DNA from 4 places in the Streptomyces sp. IBSNAI002 genome. Region 1 is predicted to be linked to each of the others. Evidence: riboswitches for the same ligand, from Rfam matches in the RefSeq annotation. Region 1 holds a riboswitch; each other region holds the start of a gene.

Region 1 (6,948 bases):
GCGCAGCTCGCCCTCCTCGGGGTTCATGGTGCCGACGAGCAGGAACCGTGCGGCGTGCCGGACGGAGACGCCCTCGCGTTCGACGTACGAGGCCCCCATCGCGGCGGCGTCCAAGAGGACGTCGACCAGATGATCGTGAAGCAGGTTGACCTCGTCGACGTACAGGATGCCGCGGTGCGCGTCGGCGAGCAGGCCGGGCTCGAAGGCCTTCACGCCCTCCGCCAGGGCCCGCTCGATGTCGAGGGCCCCGACGAGGCGGTCCTCGGAGGCCCCGACGGGCAGCTCCACCATGCGGGCGGGCCGCGCCCGGCCGGGGCCGGGGTCGTGCGGGCCGTCCGGGCAGGCCGGGTCGGGCGCGGCCGGCGCGCACGAGAACCGGCAGCCGGGGACCACGTCCACCTGCGGCAGCAGCGCCGACAGCGCGCGCACGGCGGTCGACTTGGCGGTCCCCTTCTCGCCGCGCACCAGTACACCGCCCACAGCCGGGCTCACTGCGTTCAGCAGCAGTGCCAGTCGCAGGTCGTCCTGGCCCACCACGGCCGTGAACGGGAAGTGGGTGGTGCTCATCCGCTGATCACTCCTTCGAGTGGACCGCGCCCGGTGCACGTGGCGCCCGGGCCGTCCTCGGTCATGCTGGTCGTCTGCTCCCCGCCGTGGAGGGGATGGCCCGCTGCTGCACGAGCACGTGATCGAACTGTTCCTCTGCTCCCTGCCCCTGCGGGGATCGACGGGCTCACGGGGCGCCCGGCGGGAGGAAGGGCAGGCCCGCCGGGGCTCCGGTCTCGATCAGCCGCAGCAGGGCGTCCGTGTCCGCGTGTTCCTCGATCAGGTCGCCCAGCAGGTCCAGCTGTGCCTCCCGCAGGGAGGCGAACGAGGTGTCCGGGGCGGGGACGAAGCGCCGCCCGGCCGCGGCGGCCACCTCCCGCAGGAACGCCCGGCGGAAGCCGTCCGACTCCAGCGAGCCGTGCCAGTGGGTGCCCCACACCGATCCGACCCGGCAGCCGTCCAGGAAGGGCGTACCGCCCAGGACTTCCGCCACGCCGTGGTGGATCTCGTACCCCTCCACGGGCTCGCCCAGCGCCGATCCCACCGGCCGCGCCAGGGTCTTCTCCCGCTCGAAGCGGACCCGTACGGGCAGCAGCCCGAGGCCGTCGACCGAGCCCGCCCGCGATTCCACCTCGTCCTCGATGTGCTCGCCCAGCACCTGGAACCCGCCGCAGATCCCGAGCACCGGCCGCCCCTCGGCGGCCCGCCGGACCAGGGCGTCCGCCAGCCCGCGCTCGCGCAGCCAGGCGAGGGCCTTCACCGTGCCCCGGGTGCCCGGCACGACGACCAGGTCCGCGTCGGCCAGTTCCTCGGCCCGGTCCACGAACCGGACCACGACCCCCGGCTCGGCCGCGAGCGCGTCCACGTCCGTGAAGTTCGACATCAGCGGCACCGCGCACACCGCGACGCGCAGCACGTCCGCGCCCACCGGCGGCGCCACCACGGACTCCCGTACCGCTCCCCGCAGGGAGACCCGGAGCCCGTCCTCCTCGTCGATGCCCAGCCCGTGCCGGAAGGGCAGGACCCCGTACGTGGCCCGCCCGGTCAGGCCGCGCAGCATCTCCATGCCCGGCTCCAGCAGCGAGACGTCGCCGCGGAACTTGTTGACCAGGTATCCGGCGATCAGCGACTGGTCCTCCGCCGACAGCAGGGCCGTCGTGCCGAAGAAGGAGGCGAAGACCCCGCCCCGGTCGATGTCCCCGACCACGACCACCGGGAACCGCGCGGCCCGCGCGATGCCCATGTTCACGATGTCGGTCCGGCGCAGGTTGATCTCGGCCGGACTGCCCGCCCCCTCGCAGATCACGGCGTCATACGTGCCCCGCAGCTGCTCCAGGCAGTCCGTGACGATGCCGAGCAGCTGCTCCTGCCTGCCGCCGTGGTAGCCGCGGGCGCTCATCTCGCCCACCGGCTTGCCCAGCAGCACCACCTGGCTGCTGCGGTCGCTGCCGGGCTTGAGCAGGACCGGGTTCATCAGCGCGGTCGGCTCCACGCCGGCCGCCTGCGCCTGCATCGCCTGCGCGCGGCCGATCTCGGCGCCCTCCCGGGTGACGAAGGAGTTCAGCGACATGTTCTGCGCTTTGAAGGGCGCCACCTTCACGCCCTGCCGGGACAGCCAGCGGCAGATGCCCGCCGTGACCACGCTCTTGCCCGCGTCCGATGTGGTTCCGGCGACCAGCAGTCCGCCGCCGCGCTTCGCGCCGTTCATGCGCGCCCCCTCCGTGATGTACGCGAGACCAGCATGCGGGCCGCGACGCAGGTCCCCAGCGCCAGCCAGGTCACCCGCCGCGACAGCCGTACCGCCCGCTCGATGTCCGCGACCTCCACGGGCCGCCCCGCCCCGCCGTTGAGGACCGCCCGGTGCTCGACCCGGCCGCCGTACGCCAGGGTGCCCCCCAGCCGTACGCCGAGCGCCCCCGCGAAGGAGGCCTCCACCGGCCCGGCGTTCGGGCTCGGGTGTCCGGCGGCGTCCGCGCGCCAGGCCCGTACGGCTCCCCGCCGGTCGGGTCCGGCCACCACGGCGGCCAGCGCGGTCAGCCGGGCCCCCGGCCAGCCCGCCAGGTCGTCGAGCCGGGCGGAGGCCCAGCCGTAGCGCAGGTAGCGGGGGGACTTGTGGCCGACCATCGCGTCCAGGGTGTTCACGGCGCGGAAGGCCAGCAGCCCGGGGACGCCGGCGACGGCGCCCCACACCAGGGCCCCGACCACCGCGTCGGAGGTGTTCTCCGCGACCGACTCCACGACGGCTCGGGCCATCTGCTGCTCGTCCAGGGCCTCCGGATCGCGCCCGCACAGGTGCGGCAGCCGCTCGCGGGCCACCTCGGCGTCGCCGGCGGCGAGCGCGCCGCCGATGGCGCGGGCCTCCCGGCCCAGCGAGGTGCCGCCCACGACGGCCCAGGTGGCGGCGGCGGTCAGGGCTATACGGGCCGCCGCGGGCCGGGAGCGCACGGCGCGGGCGCCCAGCGCGCCGACGGCGGCCGCGCCCCCGGCGCAGACCAGGGTGTGCAGGAGGCCCCGGGCGCGGTCGTCGCGCCACAGGGCGCGCTCGACGGCGGCGGCGGCTCGTCCGAAGGCGGCCACGGGGTGCCCTCGGCGCGGATCCCCGAGAATCCGGTCGCCGATCAGGCCCGCCGTGACGCCGTACGCGAAGACGCGATCGGCACGCATGGTGGCAGGTATGTCCTCACTCAGGGTCCGCGCCCTGGTTCGACGTGTCCGGCGGCGAGAGTTCCTGGCTTCCGGGTCGCACTCGGCCGAGTGCCCCGGTGACAGTGGCGGGACCGCGCCGGATTCGCACCGGACTTCCTCTCCATGCCGCCGTATTGGCTCGGGCAGTCCACCACGCACCGCGAAGGCCCGTCAACTCGCCGTTGACCTGCGGCGGGGCAGCGGCGGGGCAGCGGTGGGAAGGGGGGCGGGGGAGGGGGCGGGGGTACACGAAGGCTCCCCCCGGGGAACCCGGGGGGAGCCTTCACACGTGACGTGTCAGACGACGATCAGGTAGATCCCGTAGGACACGGCCGCCGCGCAGAGCGCGAAGCAGGCGTAGGCGCCGCTGCGGGCCAGGGTGGCCGCGCCGCCCCGCTCGGTGGCGGCCTCGTGCTTGGACAGGCCCACCAGGCCGAGGGTGAACAGGGCCACGAGGGCGACGGTGGCGGAGAGGCTGACCCCGAACACGGAGCCGAGTGCTTCCCAGTCGATCTTCATACCGCTGATTCCTCTGTCGTTCTCGGGGTCAGACCGCCGCGGCCGGAGCCGCAGGCGTCGCGGTCGAGGCCGGGATGGTGGCCTTGAGGTCCTCGTCCGTCACCGCGGCGGTGGTACCGGCGGCGGCGGTGGTCGGCGGGACGGTGACGGCCGCGATCGCCGTGGTGACGACACCCGCCTCCGCGGTGGCGTCCGCCGGCGCGTCGTCTACCTCGTTGACGTTGGTGTGGTCGACGACCTGACGGCGCGAGACGAGCCAGATGGCGAGGCAGGAGCCGATCAGGAACACCGTGACGGCGGCGATGCCGATGTCACCGGTGCGCATGACCAGCTCGGCGCCCGCGGAGACGAGGGCCGCGGCCGGCAGGGTCAGGCCCCAGGCGATGAACATGCGGGTCGCGGTGGACCAGCGGACCACACCGCCCTTGCGGCCCAGGCCCGCACCCATGACCGCGCCGGAGCACGAGTGGGTGGTGGAGAGCGAGAAGCCGAGGTTCGAGGAGGCCAGGATGACGGTGGCGGCCGAGGTCTGGGCGGCGAAGCCCTGCTGCGGCTGCAGGTCGGTCAGGCCCTTGCCCATGGTGCGGATGATGCGCCAGCCGCCCAGGTAGGTGCCGAGCGCGATCGCGACACCGGCGGAGAGGATGACCCACACCGGCGGGTTCGCGTCGGGCGCGATCGCGCCGCCGGCGATGAGCGCCAGGGTGATGATGCCCATCGTCTTCTGCGCGTCGTTGGTGCCGTGCGCGAGGGAGACGAGTCCGGCCGAGGCGATCTGGCCGGCGCGGTAGCCCTTGGCCGAGGTCTTCTCGCCGACCTTGTTGCCGAACTTGTAGGTGACCTTCGTGGCCAGCATCGCCGCGAGACCGGCGACGAGCGGGGCCGCGATCGCCGGGATGAGCACCTTGGTGACGAGCGTGTCGCCGTTGACCGCGCCGAGGCCGGCCGAGGCGACCGCGGCACCGATCAGGCCGCCCATCAGGGCGTGCGAGGAGCTGGAGGGCAGGCCGACCAGCCAGGTCAGGAGGTTCCAGAGGATCGCGCCGACCAGGGCGGCGAAGATCACCTCTGGCTGGATGCCTTCCTCGTTGACCAGTCCCTTGGAGATCGTCTTGGCGACCTCCACGGACATGAAAGCGCCGACGAGGTTGAGCACGGCGGACATGGCCACCGCCGTCTTGGGCTTGAGGGCGCCAGTGGAGATGGTGGTGGCCATCGCATTGGCTGTGTCGTGGAAACCGTTCGTGAAGTCGAACACGAGAGCGGTGATGATCACGATCCCGAGGAGAAGCGTTATGTGCTCCATTTACCCAGGCTTCTGTTTGACGTCAGTGGCTCGGCGACCGTAGGCAACCTGGATGAACGGAAGGTGAACTGACGCGGACCTAATGGTGTCCCCGCGCCGGGCATGATCGGGTCATTCATCCCGATTCTGACGTAAGAGTCTCGATAAATGCACGTCAAAGCGGGGTGAACGAACCCCTCCGCGAGGGAGCTCAGGCAGGTCGGCCGACCCGCCCGGGGTGCCGAAAGAGAGCTAGATCACCTCCCTGCCGGTCCCTGCCGGCCGTGGTCGGAACGATCGCCTCCGGTGGCCCGCCGAAGCCCGCGCCTCGACACTGGAGCCGTGCGTACCGCGACAGCGACGGCAGCGGCCGTCACCACGAGCCTCCTGGGCGCCGGCGTGGCCGCGGTCGCGGCCGGCCGGTACGCCGCCGGCGCGGCCCTGCGGCCCGAGCCCGGGCACCCGCTGCCGGGCAGCCCGCGCCTGAGCGTCCACTCCGCCGACGCCGGCCGGGTCGTGCTGACCCTCCCCCGGCCCCCGGCCGGGGGCGCCCCCGGGCTCGGCGCCCTGCGCCCCGGTACGTACGGACTCGACGCCCCCGGCGTGCACGCCGTCGTCGGGTCCGTGCTCCCCGACGCCGAGCACGACCCGGACACCGTCGTACGCCGCCTCCTCGCCGTCACCCACGGCAGCCTCCACCCCGGCACCCGCGTCACCCTGACCCCCCAGGTCCACCTCGGGAACCCGCGCACCGCCCTCGGGCTCGAGCACGCCGACGTGGACGTCCCCGGGGAGCTCGGCGCGCTGCCCGCCTGGTTCGTGCCCGGGGCCCGCGACACCTGGGTCATCACCGTGCACGGGCTCGGCTCCGGCCGGGAGCACCCGATGGTGGTCATGCCCTTCCTGCACCGGCACCGGCTGCCCGTCCTGGACCTCGCCTACCGCGGTGACCTCGGCGCCCCCGCCTCCCCGGACGGCCTCGGCCACCTCGGCGAGTCGGAGTGGCGGGACCTGGACGCCGCCATCCGCTACGCCCTGCGCTACGGCGCCCGCCGCGTGATCCTGCACGGCTGGTCCACCGGGGCCACCATGGCCCTGCGCGCCGCCGAACGCTCGGCGCTGGCCGGCCGGATCTCCGGGCTGGTGCTGGACTCGCCCGTGCTCGACTGGCACGCGACCCTGCGCGCGCTCGCCGCGGCACGCCACACCCCGGGCCCGGTGCTCCCGCTCGCGGTACGGGCCGCCGAGAGCCGCGCGGGACTGCGCGCCGACCACCGGCCGCCCCTGGCCGACCCGGGCGCGCTGCGCGTCCCCGTCCTGGTCTTCCACGGCCCGGACGACACCCTCGCCCCCTGGGAACCCTCGCTGCGGCTCGCCGCCGCCCGTCCCGACCTCGTCACCCTGCACACCGTGCGCGAGGCGGGCCACGGCGCCATGTGGAACGCCGACCAGGCCGGTTACGAGGAGGCCCTGCGCCGCTTCCTCACCCCCCTCATGTGACGCCTCGGGTCACCTCTCATACGACCGCTCGTGTGACCGCTCCTCCGGCCCTTCTTCCGGCCTTTCGCACGGCCGTTCATGTGAAGGGGATGTGGCGACCGGAGACCTGCGGGTGAGTTGCCCCGGTCTGCACCTCGGGGCTGCCTTGGAAACGGCTGGTTCCGTTTGGGCTTTCGGCCAGTGACGGGCGAGACTGCTTCCGTGACGTCCCGAAAGCCTGATGAGCAGTTGGCTCGCGACTCCAGACTCCGCCTCGTCTACCCGAGGTCCGTCAGTACGGCACGCAAGGCGGTGACGGACCGGCGCACCCGGCCCGCCCCGAGGCCCCCGGCGGGCACCCCCGCCACGGCCGACCTCGCGAACCGGGCACGGGCCTCGCTCGCCGACGCCGTACGCCTGACCCGCTGGGCCGA
Region 2 (6,948 bases), 5.1 Mb from region 1:
CAGCAGGGTGGACTTGCCGGCGCCGTTGGGGCCGACCAGGCCCATCACCTCGCCGGGCGCCACCTGCAACGAGGCCTCGTGGACGAGGGCCTTGCCGTTCACGACGACGCTGACGCCCTCCGCCGCGAGGGTCGCGGGCCCGTCGGCCGGCCGGTTCTTCGTCTTCGTCACCGGGCGGCCTTCCGTCGCATCAGCCAGAGGAAGAAGGGTCCGCCGACCAGGGCGGTGAGGATGCCCACGGGAATCTCCTCCGGGCTCATGAGCGTGCGCGCGGCCAGGTCCGCGGTGATCAGGAAGGCCGCTCCCAGGAGGGCCGCGGCGGGCAGCGCGCGGCGGTGGTCGGCGCCCACGAGCAGCCGCACCACGTGCGGCATGATCAGCCCGACGAACCCGATCTGCCCGCTGACCGCGACGATCGTGCCGATCATCAGGGCCACCAGCGTGAACAGGGCGCCGCGGAAGCGGTGGACGTCGAGACCGAGGGCCGCGGCGGCCTCCTCGCCGGCCAGCAGGAGGTTGAGCGGACGGCTGACGCCCAGCAGGACGGCCGTACCGGCCAGGACCGCGCCGACCGGGATCCACACCGTGGTCCAGGTGGTGCCGGCCAGTCCGCCCAGCATCCAGCGCAGCGCGGACTGCGTCTTGTGGGGATCGTTGGAGGTGACGACCAGGAAGCTGGCCACCGCCGACAGCACCTCGGCCGTGGCCACGCCCGCCAGCACCAGCCGGACCGTCGTCATCCGCCCGCCGGAGCGGGCCAGGAAGTAGACGGCGACCAGGGCGGCGAGGGCGCCGCAGAAGGCCGCGACGGGGAGCGTGAACAGACCGAACACGGTCAGGTTCAGGACCAGGACCAGCACCGCGCCGACCGACGCGCCCGAGGACACGCCCAGCAGCATCGGGTCGGCCAGCGGATTGCGGACCAGCGCCTGGAGTGCCATCCCGGCCACCGACAGACCGGCTCCGACCACGCCGGCCAGCAGCACCCGCGGCAGCCGGACGTCGACGACGATCGTCTCGCGCACCGGGGTCCACGTCGGCTCGGCGAGGGCCGGGTGCACGCGGTGCAGCAGGATGCTCCACACCTGGTCGGCCGGGACGCTGATCGAGCCCACCGCGATCGCGGCCGTCGCGGCCCCGGCCACGAGGACTCCGAGGAAGGCCAGCACCAGGCCGTACGGGATCCCGGGGCGGCGCGCGGAGACCGGCGGCCGGCCCTCCCCCTGAGGGCCGGCCGCCTCACGAGGGCCCGCCTCCTCGGCCGCCGGGGCTTTCGCCCCGGTCACCGGACGCGGCCGGGGTGGAGCTGCTGCGCGAGCGACTCGACGGCCGCGGGCATCCGTACGCCGAGCACCGTGGAGGACAGGGGCAGTACCGCGAACCGCTGGTTCTTGATCGCGGGCACGTCCTTCAGCGCCGGGTGGGCGAGCAGGAACTTCTTCTTGTCCTCGACGGACTGGTCGCCGTAGTCGTAGATGACGATGGCCTCGGGGGCGCGCTGGGCGACCTGCTCGAAGGAGACGTCACCGAAGGCCTTGTCCAGGTCGGCGAAGAGGTTCTCGCCGCCGGCCCGCCGGATCATGTCGTTGCCGATGCCCTTGCCGCCCGCGGTGAAGGCCGTCTTGTCGCCGCTGTCGTACACGAAGAGCTTGACCGGGGTGACGCCGGCCAGCTGCGTCTCGACCTTGTCGAGGGTGGCGTGCAGGGCCGCCAGCCGCTCCTCGGCCCGCTCGGGCACGGCGAAGATCTTGCCGAGGGTGCGGATCTCCTCGTCCATGGAGGCCGCGTTCACCGGGCCGGTGGGGCATTCCTCGGTGTTGAGGTGGGTGTTGATCCCGGCCTTGGTGAAGGCGGCCCGGCTGCGCCCCTCCTTCTCGTCGAAGGTGGACTTCCAGCCGCCGTAGACGAAGTCGGGCTCGGCCTCCAGGAGCGCCTCGAAGGAGGGGTACTCCTTGGAGAGGACCTTCACGCTGTCGTAGGCGCCCTGGTACTCGGGGAGGATCTTGTCGTCGAGGTAGCCCGTGCCCACCATCGACTTCTCCAGGCCGAGCGCCAGCATGACCTCGGTCGCGTGCTGGTTCAGCGAGACCGCACGCTGCGGCGGGCGCTGATAGGTGGTGCTCACGCCGCAGTTGTCGACCGTGAGCGGAAAGCCCTTGGCGGCCGCGTCCGCCTGCGGGGCGGCGGAGGGCGTCGCGGCGCCCCCGCAGCCGGATATCAACAGGGCTGTGGCGAGGGCGGACAGCAGGGATTTCGAGGGAATGCGGGGCATGGGTGGTGGTCCTCTCACCGCGGGTGGGTCGGATGCGCCGGCCGGCTCGGGAAGGAGCGTGCGGCCGGGCAGTGGGGAACTGCGGGGAACCGAGGGGAAGTCGGTGTGGGGTGGGGAGGGCTCGCGGGGGCGCACGGGGGGCGCGTACGGCGGCTCGTGCCACTCGGTCCCGGGGCGACGGGGCACGTCGGTCCCCGGCCCCCGGCCCGTCGGCGGGCCGGTGGTGTCACGCGTCGCCGGGCTCGCGGCCCCCGGCCTACGGGGCGAGCGCCCCGGGGGTGTCGAGGGCCGGTACCGGACGCGGCTCGCCCTCGGCGTTTATCGCGACGAAGGTCAGTCGTGCGGTGGCCACTTCCGTGGTGGGGCCCGAGGCGTTCCAGCGCTCGGCCCGGACGCGTACGCCGACCGTCATCGACGTCCGGCCGGCGCGTTCCAACTCGGCGTCGACGCTGAGCAGGTCGCCGGCGCGCACCGGTGCCAGGAACGCCATCCGGTCCACGGCCACGGTGACGGCGGGGCCGTCGGCGTGGCGTCCGGCCGCGGCAGCGGCGGCGTCGTCGATGAGCTTCATCACCACACCGCCGTGGATGGTGCCGTAGAGGTTGGTGTCGTGCTCGCTCATGATGTGGGCGAGGGTCACCCGGGAGTCGCCCGGATTCTTGGGAACGCACTCCACGGTGGCAGCGGTCGGGTCGGCCACGTCAACTCTCCTTCGCGAGTCGCGGCAGAAAGGCCCCGCAGAGTGTTCTTCGGGACCCCGCATGACGTACCGGCATGCGGGCAGTGGCAGGTCTTCGGACTCGCGGACACGCCTGCCGGTCTCCCGGCGGGCACCTAGTGGCCGTCGCTTCCCGGAACCGGTTCCGGTTCCAGTGCGTATGACGGCGGTCGTTCCCGCTCACCGCTGCGGGGCAGTCCCGGATTCCCACCGGGTTCCCTCTTACGACGCATCCCGCCTGGCGGACGGGGCGAACCAGCTGCGCTCACAGCCTACCCGGGCGCATGAGGGCTCTGACCAGCCCCGGGTCCGGGTGGTGCGCGCACGGACCGGTCCGTGCGCTCCCGGCGGGCGGATCCCCGGCGGGACGGCCGTCCACCGGGGCGGGGCACGGGCGCAGGGGCGTACTCCGGTGCGCCCCGTGCGCTCCTTCGACGGCCCCGCGTACGGTTCCGGGCCATGAGCGGATACGCGAGGAACCGGCCGCGTCCAGGGAAATCGGTACCGAGGCACTGCCTCCGCACGACCAGTGGTCCACCGCGCCTGTGGTGGCGGCGCCGGTCTGCCGTTTCGAGAACTTCCTCGGCGCGGAACGCGCCGGCACCCTGCTGGAGTACGCGATTTCCCGGCAGGCCGACTTCAACGCGGGAACGGTCCTGGACCCGCTCTCGGGCCAGGTCTCCCACAAGGGCCGCAGCTCGCTGGTGCTCCCCGTGACCAGTGCCGTGTTCAGCGCGCACCTGGCGGACTGCCTGCCGCTCGTGCAGGAGGTCCTCGGACACCGGGCCGCGCTCACGCACACCCGGACGGTCCTGACGGCGCACGGTGAAGGGGGCCACTACGGCATGCACACCGACGCCTCACGGGTGCGCGACGTCAGCACGGCCGTGTCCGCCGTGTACTACCTGCACCGCCGGCCGCGCGGCTTCGACGGCGGCCGGCTGAGGCTGTACGACACCCTGCTCCACGAGGGCGGGGCCCGGCCGGCGGAGTCGTACCGCACGATCGAGCCCGAGCACGACACCATCGTGTTCTTCCCGGCCAGCGCCTTTCACGAGGTCGTCGCGTCCACGTGCCCCAGCGGGCTGTTCGCCGATAGCCGGTTCACCCTGACGACGTGGATCAGCGGTACCGGGTCCGCGCCGGAGCCGCCCGCCGCGCCGTTCGGGATCTGGCCGTGGATGGCCCGCGCCGCCGAACGCACCCGCCCGCTCGCGGACGCCGAGCGCGATCACGACGGGGCCCGCCCGATCGCCCTGCCGCTCGCCGACCCCGCGACCAGGCTCACCCTGCCCGAACCCCGCACGACACCGTGACGGCGTGACCGCCGCGTGCGCGCGGGGCGCTCGGCCGGGGAACCGGCAGGCGGTCAGGGGCGCTGGGTCAGGTATCCGCCCATGGAGGTGAAGTACTCGGCCGCGGGCAGCTCCCGGCCTTCCTCGGTCCGCACCCGGGTGATGGCCAGCCCGTGGTTGCGGCCGGTGCGGGCGTCGGCGCCCGCGACGATCACCACTCCGTCGCCCTCGCGGTAGAAGATGCGGCCCGGAGTGCCGCCGTAGCGGCCCTCGGACACCACCGCGGCCAGTACTTCGAGCCGCTTGCCCTTGTGGAAGGTGTAGGCGCTCGGGTACGGCTCGGACTGGGCGCGGACCAGGCGGTCCAGGTCGGCCGCGGGCCAGGACCAGTCGATGCGGCTGTCCTCGACGGACCGCTTGTGGTAGAAGCTCGCCTGGGAACGGTCCTGGTCGGTGAACTCGGCCCGGCCGGAGGCGATGCTGTCCAGCGCGCCGACGACGACCGGGGCGATGAGGTCGACGGTCCGGTGGAAGAGGTCCGTGGCGGTGTCCCGCGGTCCCACCGGCACGGCCTCCTGCCGCACGATGGCGCCGGCGTCGAGCTCGTCGTTCATCATGTGGGCGGTGACGCCCACTTCCGTCTCGCCGTTGATGAGGGCCCAGATCAGCGGGGAGAAGCCGGCGTACTTCGGCAGCAGCGCGTCGTGCACGTTCAGCGTGCCGTGGCGGGGGAGGTTGAAGACGCGCGGGGGGAGCCAGGTCCGCCAGTTGTTGGCGACGATGATGTCCGGGTCGGCCTCCTTGAGGCGCTCGAACAGCTCGTCGTCGTCGGGACGGTTGCGGATCACCACCGGTACGCCGTGCTCTTCGGCGAGGTCGGCGACGGAGTCGCTCCAGATCTTCTCGTACGCGTGCTCGCTCTTGGGGTGCGTCACGACCAGCACCACGTCGTGCTCGGAGTCCAGGAGGGCTTGCAGGGTGCGGTGGCCCCAGGTCTGGTAACCGAACATGACGACCCGCATGGGGTTCCTCCTCGGAGCAGGGGTTGGCTGGTGTCGAGTAAAGCAAGGCTTGCCTAAGTTTGCAACGGTGTCTTTTTGTAAGCGAGTTGGCGGAGCCCCTGATGTCGGCTGCCCGATTTGTCTATCGACAGCCGGCTCGGGATGAGCTTAGCCTTGCCTAAGTTCCGGGTCGCGGCTCCGTCGGCGTGCCCATCTTCCGCCCTTCCGCCCTTCCGCCCTTCAGCCCTTCAGCCCTTCCCGACGATCGACCCGACCGGCTGCCGGCCTGCCCGGCGCGGCGGCTGCCCCCCGCACGATGGGAGTGACATGGCTCAGGTCCGTCCTGGCGACGCCCCGTTGATCCACGACCTCATTGGCATCGGCTTCGGTCCGTCCAACGTGGCGATGGCGATCGCGGTCAGCGAGCACAACGCTCGCGCCGGAAGGCAGGAAGCGTTCACCGCTCACTTCTTCGAACAGCAGCCGCGCTTCGGCTGGCACCGGGGCATGCTCATCGACGACGCGACCATGCAAGTGTGCTTCCTCAAGGACCTGGTGACGCTCCGGAACCCGGCCAGCGAGTTCAGCTTCCTGTGCTACTTGAAGAGCAAGGGGAGGCTGGTCGACTTCATCAACCACAAGACCCTCTTCCCGCTCCGGGTGGAGTTCCACGACTACTTCGAGTGGGCCGCGGACCAGGTCGACGGCATGGTGTCCTACGGCCACGAGGTCGTCGGCGTCACGCCGGTCGAACACGACGGAGCGGTCGAATACCTGGACGTCACGGTCCGGTCGGGGGAGGGGCTGGCCGTGCACCGGACCCGCAACCTCGTCATCGGCACCGGCCTGCGCCCCCTCATGCCGGACGGCGTGGAGCGCACCGACCGCGTCTGGCACACCTCCGACCTGCTGACGAAGGTGGACACCCTCGAAGGCGCCGACCCGGCCCGGTTCATCGTGGTCGGTGCCGGGCAGAGCGCCGCGGAGAACGTCGCCTACCTGCACCGGCGCTTCCCCGCGGCCGAGGTCTGCGCCGTCTTCTCCCGCTACGGGTACAGCCCCGCGGACGACAGCAGCTTCGCCAACCGGATCTTCGACCCGGACGCGGTGGGCGAGTTCTTCGCCGCGCCGGCCGGAGTCAAGCGCCGGCTGATGGACTACCACGGCAACACCAACTACTCCGTGGTGGACGTCGACCTGATCGACGACCTCTACCGCCAGATGTACCAGGAGAAGGTCCTCGGCACCGAGCGGCTGCGCTTCCTCAACGTCTCGCGGCTGACCGCGGTCAGCCAGACGCCGGACACGGTCCGCGCGACCGTGCAGTCCCTGGTCACCGGGGAGGAGACCCCCCTGGAAGCCGATGTCGTGGTCTTCGCCACCGGGTACCGCCCCGCCGACCCGCTCGCCCTGCTCGGCGAGGTCGCCGGGCGGTGCCTGCGCGACGACGAGGACCGGGTCCGCGTCGAGCGCGACTACCGCATCGCCACCGACCCCGGACTGCGCTGCGGGATCTACGTGCAGGGCGGTACGGAGCACACGCACGGCATCACGTCGTCCCTGCTCTCGAACACCGCCACCCGGGTCGGTGAGATCCTGGACTCGCTGCTCGACCGGGGTCTGAAGTCCGATGCCGACGAGGTCCGGACCGTCGCCGACGGG
Region 3 (6,948 bases), 3.5 Mb from region 1:
TGTGCACCACGCTGCTGGTGAAGTCGGGGCGCCTGAAGTGGGCCTGGGTGACGGCGGTGCCGCTGGCCTGGGACGCCACGGTGACGCTGACCGCGAGCTACCAGAAGATCTTCTCCGAGGACGTCCGGGTCGGCTTCTTCGCCCAGCGCGACAAGTACCAGGCCGGCATCGACGCCGACAAGGTGCTGCCGCCCGCCAAGAACATGGAGGAGATGCAGACGGTGGTCACCAACGCCACCGTGGACGGGGTCCTGTGCGCCCTGTTCGCACTGCTGATCATCATCGTGCTGGCCGACGCGGCCCGCACGTGCTTCAAGGCGATCAGCAACCCGGAGTCGGCGAAGCTGGCCGAGGTCCCGTGGACCGAGTCGAGGATCGTCGCGCCGGCCGGGCTGTTCCCGACGGCCGAGGAGCGGGCGGAGCTGACCGCGGCGGGGCTCGACTCGGGCGGCGGCCACGTCAAGGAGCCGGTGGCATGACCTCCCTGCGGGAGCGGCTGGCCAGGGTCCGGTACTTCGTGCGCGAGTTCTCGGGCGAGGCGGCGTACGACCGCTACGTCGCCCACGCCCGCGGCCACGATCCGGACGTGCAGGTCATGACCCGCCGCGCCTTCGAACGCGCCCGCACGGACGCACGCGAGGCGGACCCCCGCGAGGGCTTCGGCTGCTGCTGAGCCCGTGCCGTACACACGAAGGCCCCGCCGCCACCCGCGGCGGGGCCTTCGTGCTCCTCGGCGCACCCCCGCCCCGAACCCGGCTCCTGCGCACCCGGCCCCTGCGGACTGCGGCCCGCCGGCCGCCGCCGGCCGTCCGGCACACTCGATGCCATGGACATCGTGATCAGGGCGGCGCTGCCCGCCGAGTACGAGCAGCTGGGTGAGATCACCGCGCAGGCCTACCTGGGCGACGGACTCCTGGGCTCCGGTGAGGCGTTCTACGCGGGCGTGCTGCGCGATGTCGCCGGGCGGGCCGCCGACGGGGAGGTGCTCGTGGCCGCCGAGGAGAGGGCCTTGCTCGGCGGGGTGACCTTCGCCCCGCCCGGCAGCCCGCTGGCCGACATCGCCGGACCCGGCGAGGCCGAATTCCGGATGCTGGCCGTCTCCCGCGAGGCCCGCGGACGCGGCGCGGGCGAGGCGCTGGTGCGCGCGTGCGTGGCCCGCGCGCGGGAGCTGGCGGGCGTCACGCACTTGGTGCTGTCCACCCAGCGCGGCATGACGGGGGCCCAGCGGATCTATGAGCGGCTCGGTTTCATCCGGACGCCGGAGCGGGACTGGGCGCCGGTTCCCGGGCTCACCTTGCTTACGTACCGTCTGGAGCTGTAGCCACACCGACACAACATGTGGGGGGTCACGCATCTGCGGCCCCCCACATGTATGCTCATGCCTGCTGTCGCCGCAGGGGAATCCGGTGCGAATCCGGAACTGTCCCGCAACGGTATGAACTGTCCGCTTACCGGACATGAAGTCCGAGGACCTGCCGACGGTGCGCCCGGGTCGACCGAACCGGGTGCCGATACGTCCGGGCCTCGCGGTTGGGCCGGTGGACGCCGTGCGGTCTCCGCGTGCCTGCCACGCCCGCACGCGCCTCCCCGTGCCCGCCCGCCGTCGATCCGGGCCGAGCGAGGGAGAGCTCCCGCCGTGACCATCGCGCCTTCCGCACCGCGCGCCGAGTCCGTTTCTGGCGACAACACCGAGGGCCCGGGGGCCACGCTGCTGCGTACCCTCACCGAACTGACGGCGGACCTCCCCGACACCGACCCCGGCCGGGTCGCGGCCGCCGCGCTGCGCGGCCGCAGCACCGCCGCCGACGATGCCGAGCTGCGCGGCCTGGCCACCGAGGCCGCCGCCGGGCTGATCTCCGAGGACCCGGCGTACTCCCGGCTCGCCGCGCGCCTGCTGACGCTGGCCGTACGCGACGAGGCCGCGGGCCAGGGCTCGACCTCCTTCTCGGCATCCGTCGAGGTCGGCCACCGCGAGGGCCTCATCGCCGACCGCACGGCCGAGTTCGTACGGATCCACGCGAGCCGCCTGGACGCGCTGGTGGAGCACACGCTCGCCGAGGGCGCGGACGACCGCTTCGGCTTCTTCGGCCTGCGCACCCTGCACAGCCGCTACCTGCTGCGCCACCCGATCACCCGCCAGGTGATCGAGACCCCGCAGTACTTCATGCTGCGCGTGGCCTGCGGCCTGGCCGAGAACGAGTCCGTCCAGGCGCTCGAGGAAGTGGCCTCGCTCTACCGGCTGATGAGCCGCCTCGACTACCTGCCGTCCTCCCCCACGCTCTTCAACTCCGGCACCCGTCACCCGCAGATGTCCTCCTGCTACCTGCTGGACTCCCCGCTGGACGAGCTGGACTCGATCTACGACCGCTACCACCAGGTCGCCCGCCTCTCCAAGCACGCCGGCGGCATCGGTCTCTCGTACTCCCGCATCCGCGCCCGCGGTTCGCTGATCCGCGGCACCAACGGCCACTCCAACGGCATCGTGCCGTTCCTGAAGACCCTCGACGCCTCCGTCGCCGCCGTGAACCAGGGCGGCCGCCGCAAGGGCGCCGCCGCCGTCTACCTGGAAACCTGGCACGCGGACATCGAGGAGTTCCTGGAGCTCCGCGACAACACCGGTGAGGACCAGCGCCGTACGCACAACCTGAACCTGGCCCACTGGGTGCCGGACGAGTTCATGCGCCGCGTGAACGCCGACGCCGACTGGTCGCTGTTCTCCCCGGCCGACGTGCCCGAGCTGGTAGACCTGTGGGGCGACGCGTTCGACGCCGCCTACCGCAAGGCCGAGGCGGACGGCCTGGCCCGCAAGACCATGCCCGCGCGCGACCTGTACGGCCGGATGATGCGCACCCTCGCGCAGACCGGCCAGGGCTGGATGACGTTCAAGGACGCCTCCAACCGCACGGCGAACCAGACCGCCGAGCCGGGCACCGTCGTGCACTCCTCGAACCTGTGCACCGAGATCATCGAGGTCACCAACGACGGCGAGACGGCCGTCTGCAACCTCGGCTCGGTCAACCTGGGCGCCTTCGTCATCGACACGGCGGACGGCCCGGAGATCGACTGGGAGCGGATGGACGAGACCGTCCGCACGGCCGTGACCTTCCTCGACCGCGTGGTGGACATCAACTTCTACCCGACCGAGCAGGCCGGCCGCTCCAACGCCCGCTGGCGCCCGGTGGGCCTGGGCGCGATGGGCCTCCAGGACGTCTTCTTCAAGCTGAAGCTGCCCTTCGACTCCCCCGAGGCGAAGGCCCTGTCCACCAAGCTGTCCGAGCGGATCATGCTCGCCGCGTACGAGGCCTCCTGCGACCTCGCCGAGCGCAGCGGCCCGCTCCCGGCCTGGGAGCAGACCCGTACCGCCCGCGGTGTCCTGCACCCGGACCACTACGACGTAGAGCTGAACTGGCCCGAGCGCTGGGACGCGCTGCGCGCCCGCGTCGCCGAGACCGGCATGCGCAACTCGCTGCTGCTGGCCATCGCCCCGACGGCGACGATCGCCTCGATCGCGGGCGTGTACGAGTGCATCGAGCCGCAGGTCTCCAACCTCTTCAAGCGCGAGACGCTGAGCGGTGAGTTCCTCCAGGTCAACGCGTACCTGGTGGAGGAGCTGAAGCAGCTCGGCGTATGGGACGCGCAGACCCGCGAGGCGCTGCGCGAGGCCTCCGGCTCGGTGCAGGGCTTCGGCTGGATCCCGGCCGAGGTGCGCGAGCTGTACCGCACGGCGTGGGAGATCCCGCAGCGCGGACTGATCGACATGGCGGCGGCCCGTACGCCGTTCCTCGACCAGTCGCAGTCGCTGAACCTGTTCCTGGAGACGCCCACCATCGGCAAGCTCAGCTCGATGTACGCGTACGCCTGGAAGCAGGGTCTGAAGACCACGTACTACCTGCGCTCGCGCCCGGCGACGAAGATCGCCCGTGCGGCGTCCGCGTCCGCCGTCCCGGCCGCCGCCACCCCGCTTCCGCAGGCCGTCGACGCCGACGCGCTGGCCTGCTCCCTTGAGAACCCCGAGTCCTGCGAGGCCTGCCAGTAATGAGCTCCATCGACAACAAGAACCTCCTGGACCCGGGCTTCGAGCTCACGCTCCGCCCGATGCGCTACCCGGACTTCTACGAGCGCTACCGGGACGCGATCAAGAACACGTGGACGGTGGAGGAGGTCGACCTCCACTCGGACGTCGCCGACCTCGCGAAGCTGACGCCGGCCGAGCAGCACATGATCGGCCGTCTGGTCGCGTTCTTCGCGACGGGCGACTCGATCGTCTCGAACAACCTGGTGCTGACGCTCTACAAGCACATCAACTCCCCGGAAGCGCGCCTGTACCTGTCGCGCCAGCTGTTCGAGGAGGCCGTGCACGTCCAGTTCTACCTGACGCTGCTCGACACCTACCTGCCCGACCCGGACGACCGCGCGGCCGCCTTCGACGCGGTCGAGGAGATCCCCTCCATCCGCGAGAAGGCGCAGTTCTGCTTCAAGTGGATGGACTCGGTCGAGAAGATCGACCGGCTGGAGACGAAGGCCGACCGCCGCCGCTTCCTGCTGAACCTGATCTGCTTCGCCGCGTGCATCGAGGGCCTGTTCTTCTACGGCGCCTTCGCGTACGTGTACTGGTTCCGCTCGCGCGGCCTGCTGCACGGCCTGGCCACGGGCACCAACTGGGTGTTCCGCGACGAGACCATGCACATGAACTTCGCCTTCGAGGTCGTGGACACGGTCCGCAAGGAGGAGCCGGAGCTCTTCGACGACGCTCTCCAGCAGCAGGTCACCGACATGCTGCGGGAGGCCGTGGAGGCGGAGCTGCAGTTCGGCCGCGACCTGTGCGGCGAGGGCCTGCCGGGCATGAACACCGAGTCGATGCGCGAGTACCTGGAGTGCGTCGCGGACCAGCGCCTGGTCCGCCTCGGCTTCGCGCCGGTGTACGGCTCGCAGAACCCGTTCTCCTTCATGGAGCTGCAGGGCGTGCAGGAGCTGACCAACTTCTTCGAGCGCCGTCCGTCGGCGTATCAGGTCGCCGTCGAGGGCACCGTGGACCTGGACGAGGACTTCTGAGCCTTCCGGGCCCTGCCCGTCTCGCGGGCCTCTGATCGGCCGGCTGCTGCTTTGCGCAGCTGCCGGTCGATTCTGCGTTCCCGGGCCGCTGCGTACAGGGCGGGGGCGAGGAGGAGCGCGGCGACGGCGAGGACGGCGAGGTAGTTCACGAACGTGTTCATGACTCCACTCTCGCGAGGCCGGGGAAACCGGGACAGTGGCAGGACTGTCATGAAGGGGCGAATTACTGCCACACTGGTCTCATGCCTTTGAACAACGTGGCCGTGGCGGTCGTCAACGGGGTCGCCCCCTTCGAGCTGGGCATCTTCTGTGAGGCCTTCGGGATCGACCGCAGCGCGATGGGCCTGCCGACGTACGACTTCGCCGTGTGCGCCGCCGAGGACGACCGGGTGGTCAGCGGCGACGGCCTGTTCGACCTCACGCTCCGCCACGGGCTGGAGCGGCTGGAGGAGGCCGACCTGATCTGCCTCCCCGCCGACCGGACGGCGCCCACCCGCGACTACCCCGAGCCCCTGCTGGCCCTCCTGAACCGGGCCGTGGACCGGGGCGCGCGGGTGCTGAGCGTGTGCAGCGGCGCCTTCGTGCTGGGCGCGGCCGGGCTGCTCGAGGGCCGGCGCTGCACCACGCACTGGATGCACGCGCCCGCCCTGCGGCGCCGCTTCCCGAACGCCCTGGTCGACCCCAACGTGCTGTACGTGGACGAGGGCCCGGTGATCACCGCGGCCGGCACCGCCTCGGGGATCGACGCCTGCCTGCACGTCGTACGGCAGGAACAGGGCTCCGAGGTGGCCAACACCATCGCGCGGCGGATGGTCGTACCGCCCCACCGCGACGGCGGGCAGGCCCAGTTCATCCAGCGGCCGCTCCCGCGCACGGCGTGCGACACGGTGGGCGAGGTGATCGGGTGGATGGCCCGGCACCTGGACGACGAGATCACCGTCGAGCAGCTCGCCGAGCGCGCGCACATGTCACCGCGCACCTTCGCCCGCCGCTTCCTCCAGGAGACCGGCACCACCCCCTACCAGTGGGTGCTGCGCCAGCGGGTGCTGCTCGCCCAGGAGCTGCTGGAGACCACCGACGAGACCGTCGACGCGATCGCGGGCCGCTGCGGCTTCGGGACCGCGGCCGCCCTGCGCCACCACTTCCTGCGGACGCTCGGCACCACCCCGAACGCCTTCCGGCGCGCGTTCCGGGGCCCGCGGGCCGTGGCCTGAGCGGTGGCCTGACCTTGGCCGAGAACCGGCAGCCTTTGGCCCAAAGCAGCCCCTTGCGTAGTCGGACGGTGGCGTACCGTGATGACGCCCGGCCCGTCGCCCCCGCACCGCGCCCGGCCGCGCACCGCTCGCTCATCACAGCCCAGCTCAGCTCAGGAGGGCCCGTATGTCCCGTACCGCCCGCACCCCCGCCGCTGCCGCCCCCGCCGACAGCGGCTGGGGCTTCGCGCAGAAGTAGGCAGGCAGAAACAGGCAGAAGCAGCCGGAAGCAGCAGTCCGACGCGGCAGGGCCCCGCTCCCCTCACGGGAAGCGGGGCCCTGCCGCGTGTGCGCAGAGAATCAGTCGTTGGGGACCGTCTCGTAGCGGGGGGTGCCCTCCGCCATCTGCCGCAGGGCGTCCTTGCGGTCGCGCTTCGAGAGCCGGTCGATGTACAGGTACCCGTACAGGTGGTCGGTCTCGTGCTGGAGGCAGCGCGCGAAGTAGCCGGTGCCGCGCACCTTGATCGGGTTGCCCTGCGCGTCCTGGCCCTCGACCTCGGCGTAGTCCGGGCGGGCCAGCGAGGCGTACGCCGTCGGGACGGACAGGCAGCCCTCGTTCGAGTCGTCCAGCACGCGGGCGCCGGCCGGCAGCTCGACGAGCTTCGGGTTGACCACGACGCCGGTGTGCCGCGCGCCGTCGTCG
Region 4 (6,948 bases), 4.9 Mb from region 1:
CGCTGCCGTCCACCCGCACGCCGTCCGCCAGCTCCGTGCGCACCGGGATCCGGTCCCCGAGGCGCGCGTCCACGGCGCCCCGGACCACGGCGCCCAGGTCCAGCCGGGCCGGAGCCATCGGCTGGGCGGCGTCGATCCGGGCGAGCAGCAGCAGGTCGGAGGCGAGCTGCTGGAGCCGTTCGATGTCCTGGAGCGCGCCGCCGATCAGTTCCGGCCACAGTTCCGGATCCCGGACGGCCAGGGCCACCTCCAGCTGGGTGCGCAGCACCGTGATGGGGCTGCGCAGTTCGTGGGAGGCGTCGGCGATGAACCGGCGCTGGCGGATCCCGGCGGACTCCAGCCGGTCCAGGGTGGTGTTCATCGTCTGCGCCAGCCGGGCGACCTCGTCGTGGGTGGGCGGTACGGGGACCCGGCGGTGCAGGTCGCGGTCGCTGATCCCGGCGACCTCGGCGCGGATCGCCTCCACCGGCCCGAGGGCCCGGCCCGTCACCCGCCAGGTGACGAAGGCGACGGTGGCGAGGAGCAGCGGGCCGCCGACCGCGAGCGCGGCGGCGGTGGTGTCGTCGGCCGCGTCCACGTCGCGCAGCGAGGTCCCGACGAACACGGTGACCATGCCCTGCGGGGTCTCCGTGGTGACCTGGACGACCCGCTGGCGGTGTTCGCCGCCGAGCGGACCGGCGTTCAGGGTGTGGGACTCCTTGCCCGGCCGCAGGGGTTTGCCGGGGACGATCGGGAACTCTCCGGCCAGGTTCGGGTAGGCGCGCAGCACCCGGCCGCGGGCGTTCACCACCTGGACGAACTCGACACCGTGCAGCGTCGGCCGCATCTTCTCGAGGTCCCCGGAGGCCGCGAGCCGGGCGATTGTCTCGGCCTGCCGCGCGGCGTCTCGTTCGGCGTTGCGCAGCAGATTGGCCTCCAGCAGGCCCAGGAGGGCGAAGGAGGCCAGGGCCAGGGCCACCGCGACGACCAGGACGGCGCCGACGGTGGCGCGGGCCCGGACGGTGGTGGGCAGCAGGCGGCGCAGGGGTGACCGCCGGAGCAGGCGCGGCAGCGCTCCCGGCCCGTCCAGCGCGCGCAGCCCTTCCGGGCCCCTGAGCCCGCGCGCGAACCGGCCGCGGGGGAGTACGGGTTCAGCCACCGTCGACCGCCAGCCGGTAGCCCGCGCCGCGTACGGTCTCCAGCGCGGCGCGGCCGAACGGCGCGTCGATCTTGCGGCGCACGGCGCTGATGTGGACCTCGACCACGTTGGGGTCGCCGGCGAAGGCGATGTCCCACACCTGCTCCAGGATCTCCCGTTTCGGCACGACCTCGCCGGGGCGCCGCGCCAGGTACTCCAGGACCGCGAACTCCCTTGCCGTCAGCCGTATCTCGGTGTCGCCGCGGGAGCAGCTGTGCCGGGCCGGATCCAGTACCAGGTCGCCGAAGCGCATGGTCCGGGGGCCGCGGCGGCCCGTGCGCCGGGCCAGCGCGCGCAGCCGGGCGACCAGGACGAGGTAGGAGAAGGGCTTGGACAGGAAGTCGTCGGCGCCGGTGTCCAGCGCCTCCGCCTCGTCGTACTCGCCGTCCTTCGCCGTGAGCATCAGGATCCCGGACTCGTTCCCGGCGGCGCGCAGCCGTGCGCAGACCCGGTAGCCGTTGAGTCCGGGCAGCATGATGTCGAGCACGATCAGGTCGTAGCCGTGCTCGGTGGCCATCCACAGCCCTTGCAGCCCGTCGTGGGCCACGTCCACCGAGAACCCCTCCGACTGGAGTCCCCGTTGCAGGGCCACGGCCAGCCGGCGTTCGTCCTCCACCACCAGTACGCGCATACCGACCAGGGTCTCAGGCCGGGCCCGCGACAGGCTGAAGAGGTCTTCAGCTGACTTCAGGTGGGCTTCAGCATCCGCTCAGCATGCTCTGCAACGAGCCGGGCGCCGTGCCTGGTTGTGCCTGAGGAGTCCTGGTATGTCTGAATCCCTCCCTCCGTCCGAGCAGTCCGAGCAGCCCGCGAACGCCCCGCAATCCGGCGTGCGCAAGCGCGTGGACCTGGGGCGCCTGGTGCCCCGGCGCAAGGGCGCCCGGTGGGCGGCGCTGGGCGCGGCCGTGGTGATCGTCGGCGGTGCGGCGGTGGCGGTGGCGGTGGACGAGCACCACGACGAGCGGATGGCCGGGCCCCGCTTCGGCTGGGCCGAGGCGGACCACGAGGGCGGGAAGCGGCGCGGTCCCGGAGCCGGCGGCGAACACGGCGACCGGGTGTTCGGCGACGCCGAGAACCGCAAGCACCCCAAGGACCTCAAGGTGTTCAAGGAGCTGCGGGAAGCGGGCCCGAACCCGCGCGCCGCCGAAGGGGGTCCCGGGGGCTCCACGAAGACCGCGCCCGCGCCCCTTCCCTCGCTGGCCGTCGGACAGGCGGCCGACAAGGCGGCGGGCGCGGTGGACGGCGGCAAGGTGGAGAGCATCCGCGTGGTCGCCCAGGAGGGCGGCGGCAGCGCCTGGCTGGCCGTCGTCCTGGGACCGGACGGCGTCCGGCACGCGGTCACGGTCTCCGGCACGGACGGCTCCGTCACCAGCAACGTCCCCGTCACCCGGCCGTAGCGGGGCCGGGCTTCGGACGGGCGGACGGGCGGACGGGCGGGGGCCATCGGGCTGCGCGGCTCAGCCGCGTCCGGCCGCGACCGGGTACGGCACGAAGCTGCTGCTGTTCTCGTCGACGGCGAGGGCCCGGCCGAGGGGCGGTACGGCCCGCTGCGGGCAGTCGAGGCGTTCGCAGAGGCGGCAGCCCATGCCGATCGGGGTGTCGGCGGAGGTCTTGCCGAGGTCGAGTCCGTCGGAGTAGACGAGGCGGGAGGCGTGCCGGATCTCGCAGCCGAGGCCGATCGCGAAGGTCTTGCCGGGTTCCCCCCAGCTGCCGCGGTGGCGGGTGACGGCGCGGGCGGTCCACAGATGGCGCTGTCCGTCGGGCATGGCGGCGACCTGGACGTGGATGCGGCCGGGCGCGGCGAAGGCCTCGTACACGTTCCACAGCGGGCAGGTGCCGCCGGCGCGGGAGAAGTGGAATCCGGTCGCGGACTGCCGCTTGGACATGTTGCCCGCCCGGTCGACCCGTACGAAGGAGAAGGGCACCCCGCGCAGCCGGGGGCGCTGCAGGGTGCTCAGCCGGTGGCAGACGGTCTCGTAGCCGAGGCCGAAGCGGTCGGTGAGCCGCTCGATGTCGTAGCGGAACTCCTCGGCGGCCGTGTGGAAGGCGCCGTACGGAAGGATCAGCGCGGCGGCGAAGTAGTTGGCGATGCCGATCCGGGCCAGGGCGTGGGCGGGGGAGTCCGCCGGGAAGTCCTCCGCCGCCAGCCGGCCGAGCTCCTGCCCGTACTCCAGCAGCGCCAGCTGGGTGGCCATCCGGAAGGCCTGCTGGCCCGGCCGCAGCCGGCTCGACACGTGCAGGACCCCGCTCGCCGCGTCGTAGCGGTGCAGCCGGTCCGAATCGGCCGCGAGGCGCACCCCGTGCCGGTCCAGGAGCCGCGCCGACAGGGCGCGTACGACGTCCCCGGGGCGGATCCCGATCTCGCGGGCCAGCGACTCGGCGGCGAGATCGGTGTCGTGCAGGTAGTTCTGCCGCCGGTAGAAGAACTCGCGGATCTCCTCGTGCGGGGAGCGCGGACCCTCCGTCGTGCCGTCCCGGCCGTCCGCGTCCCCGGCGAGCCGCTCGGCGAGCAGCTGGGAACGCCGGCCGAGGTCCAGCAGCACCCCGGCGACGGCGGGCATCCGGGTGGCCAGCTCCGCCAGGTCCGACGGGGACACCCGGGACTCCGCGACCTCGGTGGCGAGCGCCTCGCGCAGGTCGGCCAGCAGCCGGCTGGTGTCCCGCTCCGAGAAGAAGCCGGGATCGACGCCGAAGGCCTCGGTCAGCCGCAGCAGCACGGGCACCGTGAGCGGCCGCGAGTCGTGTTCCATCTGGTTCAGGTAGCTCGGCGAGATGGCGAGGACGCGTGCCAGCTCCGCCTGGCTCATCCGGCGCTCCTCGCGCAGCCGCCGCAGCCTGGCCCCCGCGTACGTCTTGCCCACCGCGCTCCCCCTCCGTATGACCGGGACGCCGCAACCCTATGCGGGATCCGGGCGCCGCCGGCCTTCGCAATCGTGGCAAAAAAGCCCCCGAGGATTCGCGGAACTTGGCATCCCCCGCCCGTCATCGGCCTGCGCACGGCGATTCGCGCGGACGGTGACGGTCTTGGCACCGCGGCGCCGTGTCACATGTCGCCGTCCGGCATGTGAGCCGCTGTACTCGTCCTCCAGCACCTGCGCATACGCTGATCGACAGCAGCTGGTTCGCCCCGTCCGCCAGACGGGATGCGTCGTAAGAGGGAACCCGGTGGGAATCCGGGACTGCCCCGCAGCGGTGAGCGGGAACGACCGCCGTCATACGCACTGGACCCGGACGGGTCTGGGAAGCGACGGCCAGTAGGTGTCTGCCGAACGGCAGACGTGCCCGCAAGTCCGAAGACCTGCCCGTTGCCCGCGCACGCACAGCCGTGCGCGGACATCCCGGTGACCTCGTGGGCGGGTCGGCGAACAGATCTCGGACGGTCGCAGTGGCGCTTCGCGCCCCGGCGGGCCCGTCCGGTCCGTGACCCCTTCGCGCCCCACGTCCCGCCACCGGGACTCATGGAGACAAGCTCGCGAAGGAGAGTTCCGTGACAACCGAGTCCGCGACCGCGCCCGTAGAGGCCACCGTGTACGGCTACCCCCGCCAGGGGCAGAACCGTGAACTGAAGAAGGCCATCGAGGGCTACTGGAAGGGCCGCGTCAGCGCCGAAGCCCTCCACGAGACCGCCGCGCTCCTGCGCCGGACGAACTGGCGCCGGCTGGCCGACGCCGGCATCACCGAGGTCCCCACCGGCGACTTCTCGTACTACGACCACGTCCTCGACACCAGCGTCATGGTCGGCGCCGTACCCGCCCGCCACCGCACCGCCGTCGGCGCCGACGCCCTCGGCGGCTACTTCGCCATGGCCCGCGGCACCCAGGACGTGGCGCCGCTGGAGATGACCAAGTGGTTCGACACCAACTACCACTACCTGGTGCCGGAACTCGGGCCCGACACCCGCTTCACCGCCGACTCCACCCGGCAGGTCGCCGAACTGAAGGAAGCCCTGGCCCTCGGCCTGAAGGCCCGCCCGGTGCTCGTCGGACCGGTCACCTACCTCCTGCTCGCCAAGCCCGCCCCCGGGGTGGCCGAGGACTTCCAGCCGATCACCCTGCTCGACCGGCTGCTGCCCGTGTACGCCCGGGTCCTCGCCGATCTGCGCGCCGCCGGAGCCGAATGGGTCCAGCTGGACGAGCCCGCCCTCGTGGCGGACCGCTCCCCGGCCGAACTGGGCGTCGCCGCCCGGGCCTACCGCGAGCTCGGCGGAATCGGCCGGGCCGAGCGGCCCAGGCTGCTGGTCGCCTCGTACTTCGACCGGCTCGGCGAGGCCCTGCCGGTGCTGGCCAAGGCCCCCGTCGAAGGGCTCGCGCTCGACTTCACCGAGCGGGCGGCCGCCAACCTCGACGACCTCGCGGCGGCGGGCGGACTCCCCGGCAAGCGCCTGGTCGCGGGCGTGGTCAACGGCCGCAACATCTGGATCAACGACTACGAGAAGTCCCTCGCCACCCTCGGCACCCTGCTCGGCCTCGCCGACCGCGTCGACGTCGCCGCGTCCTGCTCCCTCCTCCACGTACCGCTGGACGCGGGCGCCGAACGGGACATCGACCCGCAGATCCGCCGCTGGCTGGCCTTCGCCCGCCAGAAGACCGCCGAGATCACCACCCTCGCCCGCGGCCTCGCCCGGGGCACCGGCGCCATCGCGGCCGAACTCGCCGCCAACCGAGCCGACCTGGCCTCCCGCGCGAACTCCGCGATCACCCGTGACCCGGCCGTACGGGCCCGCACCGCGGCCGTCACCGCCGCCGACGGCCGCCGCTCCCAGCCGTACGAGCAGCGCGCGGCGGCCCAGCGGACACACCTGGGGCTGCCGCTGCTGCCCACGACGACCATCGGCTCCTTCCCGCAGACCGCCGAACTGCGCACCGCCCGCGCCGACCTGCGCGCCGGGCGGCTCGACGCGGACGGCTACGAGCGCCGCATCGAGGCCGAGATCCGCGAGGTGCTCTCCTTCCAGGAGAAGACCGGCGTCGACGTCCTCGTGCACGGCGAGCCCGAACGCAACGACATGGTCCAGTACTTCGCGGAGCAGCTCACCGGATACCTGGCCACCCAGCACGGCTGGGTCCAGTCCTACGGCACCCGCTACGTGCGGCCGCCGGTCCTGGCCGGGGACATCTCCCGTCCGGAGCCGATGACCGTGCGCTGGACGACGTACGCGCAGTCGCAGACGGCCAAGCCGGTCAAGGGCATGCTGACCGGCCCGGTCACCATGCTCGCCTGGTCCTTCGTACGCGACGACCAGCCGCTCGGCGACACCGCCCGGCAGGTCGCGCTCGCCCTGCGCGACGAGGTGAACGACCTGGAGGCGGCCGGTACTTCGGTGATCCAGGTCGACGAGCCCGCCCTGCGCGAGACACTGCCCCTGCGGGCTGCCGACCACGCCGCGTACCTGGCCTGGGCGACGGAGTCCTTCCGTCTCAGCACCAGCGGCGTCCGGCCGGACACCCAGATCCACACCCACATGTGCTACGCGGAGTTCGGCGACATCGTCGAGGCCATCGAGGCCCTCGACGCTGATGTCATCAGCCTGGAGGCCGCCCGCTCGCACATGCAGGTGGCCGACGAGCTGGCGGGCGCCGGATACCCGCGCGAGGTCGGCCCGGGCGTCTGGGACATCCACTCCCCGCGCATCCCCTCCGCCGAGGAGGCGGCTGCCCTGCTGCGCAAGGGACTTGAGGCCATCCCGGCCGGGCGGCTGTGGGTCAACCCGGACTGCGGGCTGAAGACCCGCGGCTGGCCCGAGACGAAGGCCTCGCTGGAGCACCTCGTCG

What was found. A riboswitch is a leader RNA that binds a small molecule or an ion and turns the genes downstream of it on or off. The one in region 1 is predicted to bind cobalamin.
Region 2: it holds a riboswitch for cobalamin, as region 1 does, so the genes downstream of both, ACTVZO_RS33990 (acyl-CoA thioesterase) here and ACTVZO_RS10660 (cobalamin biosynthesis protein) in region 1, are expected to answer to the same signal.
Region 3: it holds a riboswitch for cobalamin, as region 1 does, so the genes downstream of both, ACTVZO_RS27435 (ribonucleoside-diphosphate reductase subunit alpha) here and ACTVZO_RS10660 (cobalamin biosynthesis protein) in region 1, are expected to answer to the same signal.
Region 4: it holds a riboswitch for cobalamin, as region 1 does, so the genes downstream of both, metE (5-methyltetrahydropteroyltriglutamate--homocysteine S-methyltransferase) here and ACTVZO_RS10660 (cobalamin biosynthesis protein) in region 1, are expected to answer to the same signal.

What each region holds. Positions count from the first base shown of each region.
Region 1 is NZ_JBQPXG010000002.1:2,183,914-2,190,861, reverse strand. It holds gene ACTVZO_RS10670 (putative cobaltochelatase) at 1-567, opposite strand, end outside; gene ACTVZO_RS10665 (cobyric acid synthase) at 734-2,254, opposite strand; gene ACTVZO_RS10660 (cobalamin biosynthesis protein) at 2,251-3,210, opposite strand; cobalamin riboswitch at 3,248-3,398, opposite strand; gene ACTVZO_RS10655 (hypothetical protein) at 3,529-3,750, opposite strand; gene ACTVZO_RS10650 (inorganic phosphate transporter) at 3,779-5,056, opposite strand; gene ACTVZO_RS10645 (alpha/beta hydrolase family protein) at 5,378-6,535, shown strand; gene ACTVZO_RS10640 (hypothetical protein) at 6,737-6,948, shown strand, end outside.
Region 2 is NZ_JBQPXG010000002.1:7,274,013-7,280,960, reverse strand. It holds gene ACTVZO_RS34005 (ABC transporter ATP-binding protein) at 1-171, opposite strand, end outside; gene ACTVZO_RS34000 (FecCD family ABC transporter permease) at 168-1,286, opposite strand; gene ACTVZO_RS33995 (ABC transporter substrate-binding protein) at 1,283-2,272, opposite strand; gene ACTVZO_RS33990 (acyl-CoA thioesterase) at 2,529-2,972, opposite strand; cobalamin riboswitch at 3,041-3,266, opposite strand; gene ACTVZO_RS33985 (2OG-Fe(II) oxygenase) at 3,539-4,306, shown strand; gene ACTVZO_RS33980 (methionyl-tRNA formyltransferase) at 4,360-5,307, opposite strand; gene ACTVZO_RS33975 (lysine N(6)-hydroxylase/L-ornithine N(5)-oxygenase family protein) at 5,614-6,948, shown strand, end outside.
Region 3 is NZ_JBQPXG010000002.1:5,656,461-5,663,408, reverse strand. It holds gene ACTVZO_RS27450 (carbon starvation CstA family protein) at 1-479, shown strand, start outside; gene ACTVZO_RS27445 (CstA-like transporter-associated (seleno)protein) at 476-673, shown strand; gene ACTVZO_RS27440 (GNAT family N-acetyltransferase) at 827-1,321, shown strand; cobalamin riboswitch at 1,373-1,494, shown strand; gene ACTVZO_RS27435 (ribonucleoside-diphosphate reductase subunit alpha) at 1,637-4,036, shown strand; gene ACTVZO_RS27430 (ribonucleotide-diphosphate reductase subunit beta) at 4,036-5,052, shown strand; gene ACTVZO_RS27425 (hypothetical protein) at 5,007-5,213, opposite strand; gene ACTVZO_RS27420 (helix-turn-helix domain-containing protein) at 5,295-6,266, shown strand; gene def (peptide deformylase) at 6,606-6,948, opposite strand, start outside.
Region 4 is NZ_JBQPXG010000002.1:7,133,763-7,140,710, forward strand. It holds gene ACTVZO_RS33440 (ATP-binding protein) at 1-1,138, opposite strand, end outside; gene ACTVZO_RS33445 (response regulator transcription factor) at 1,131-1,808, opposite strand; gene ACTVZO_RS33450 (hypothetical protein) at 1,945-2,574, shown strand; gene ACTVZO_RS33455 (short-chain fatty acyl-CoA regulator family protein) at 2,635-4,038, opposite strand; cobalamin riboswitch at 4,279-4,497, shown strand; gene metE (5-methyltetrahydropteroyltriglutamate--homocysteine S-methyltransferase) at 4,665-6,948, shown strand, end outside.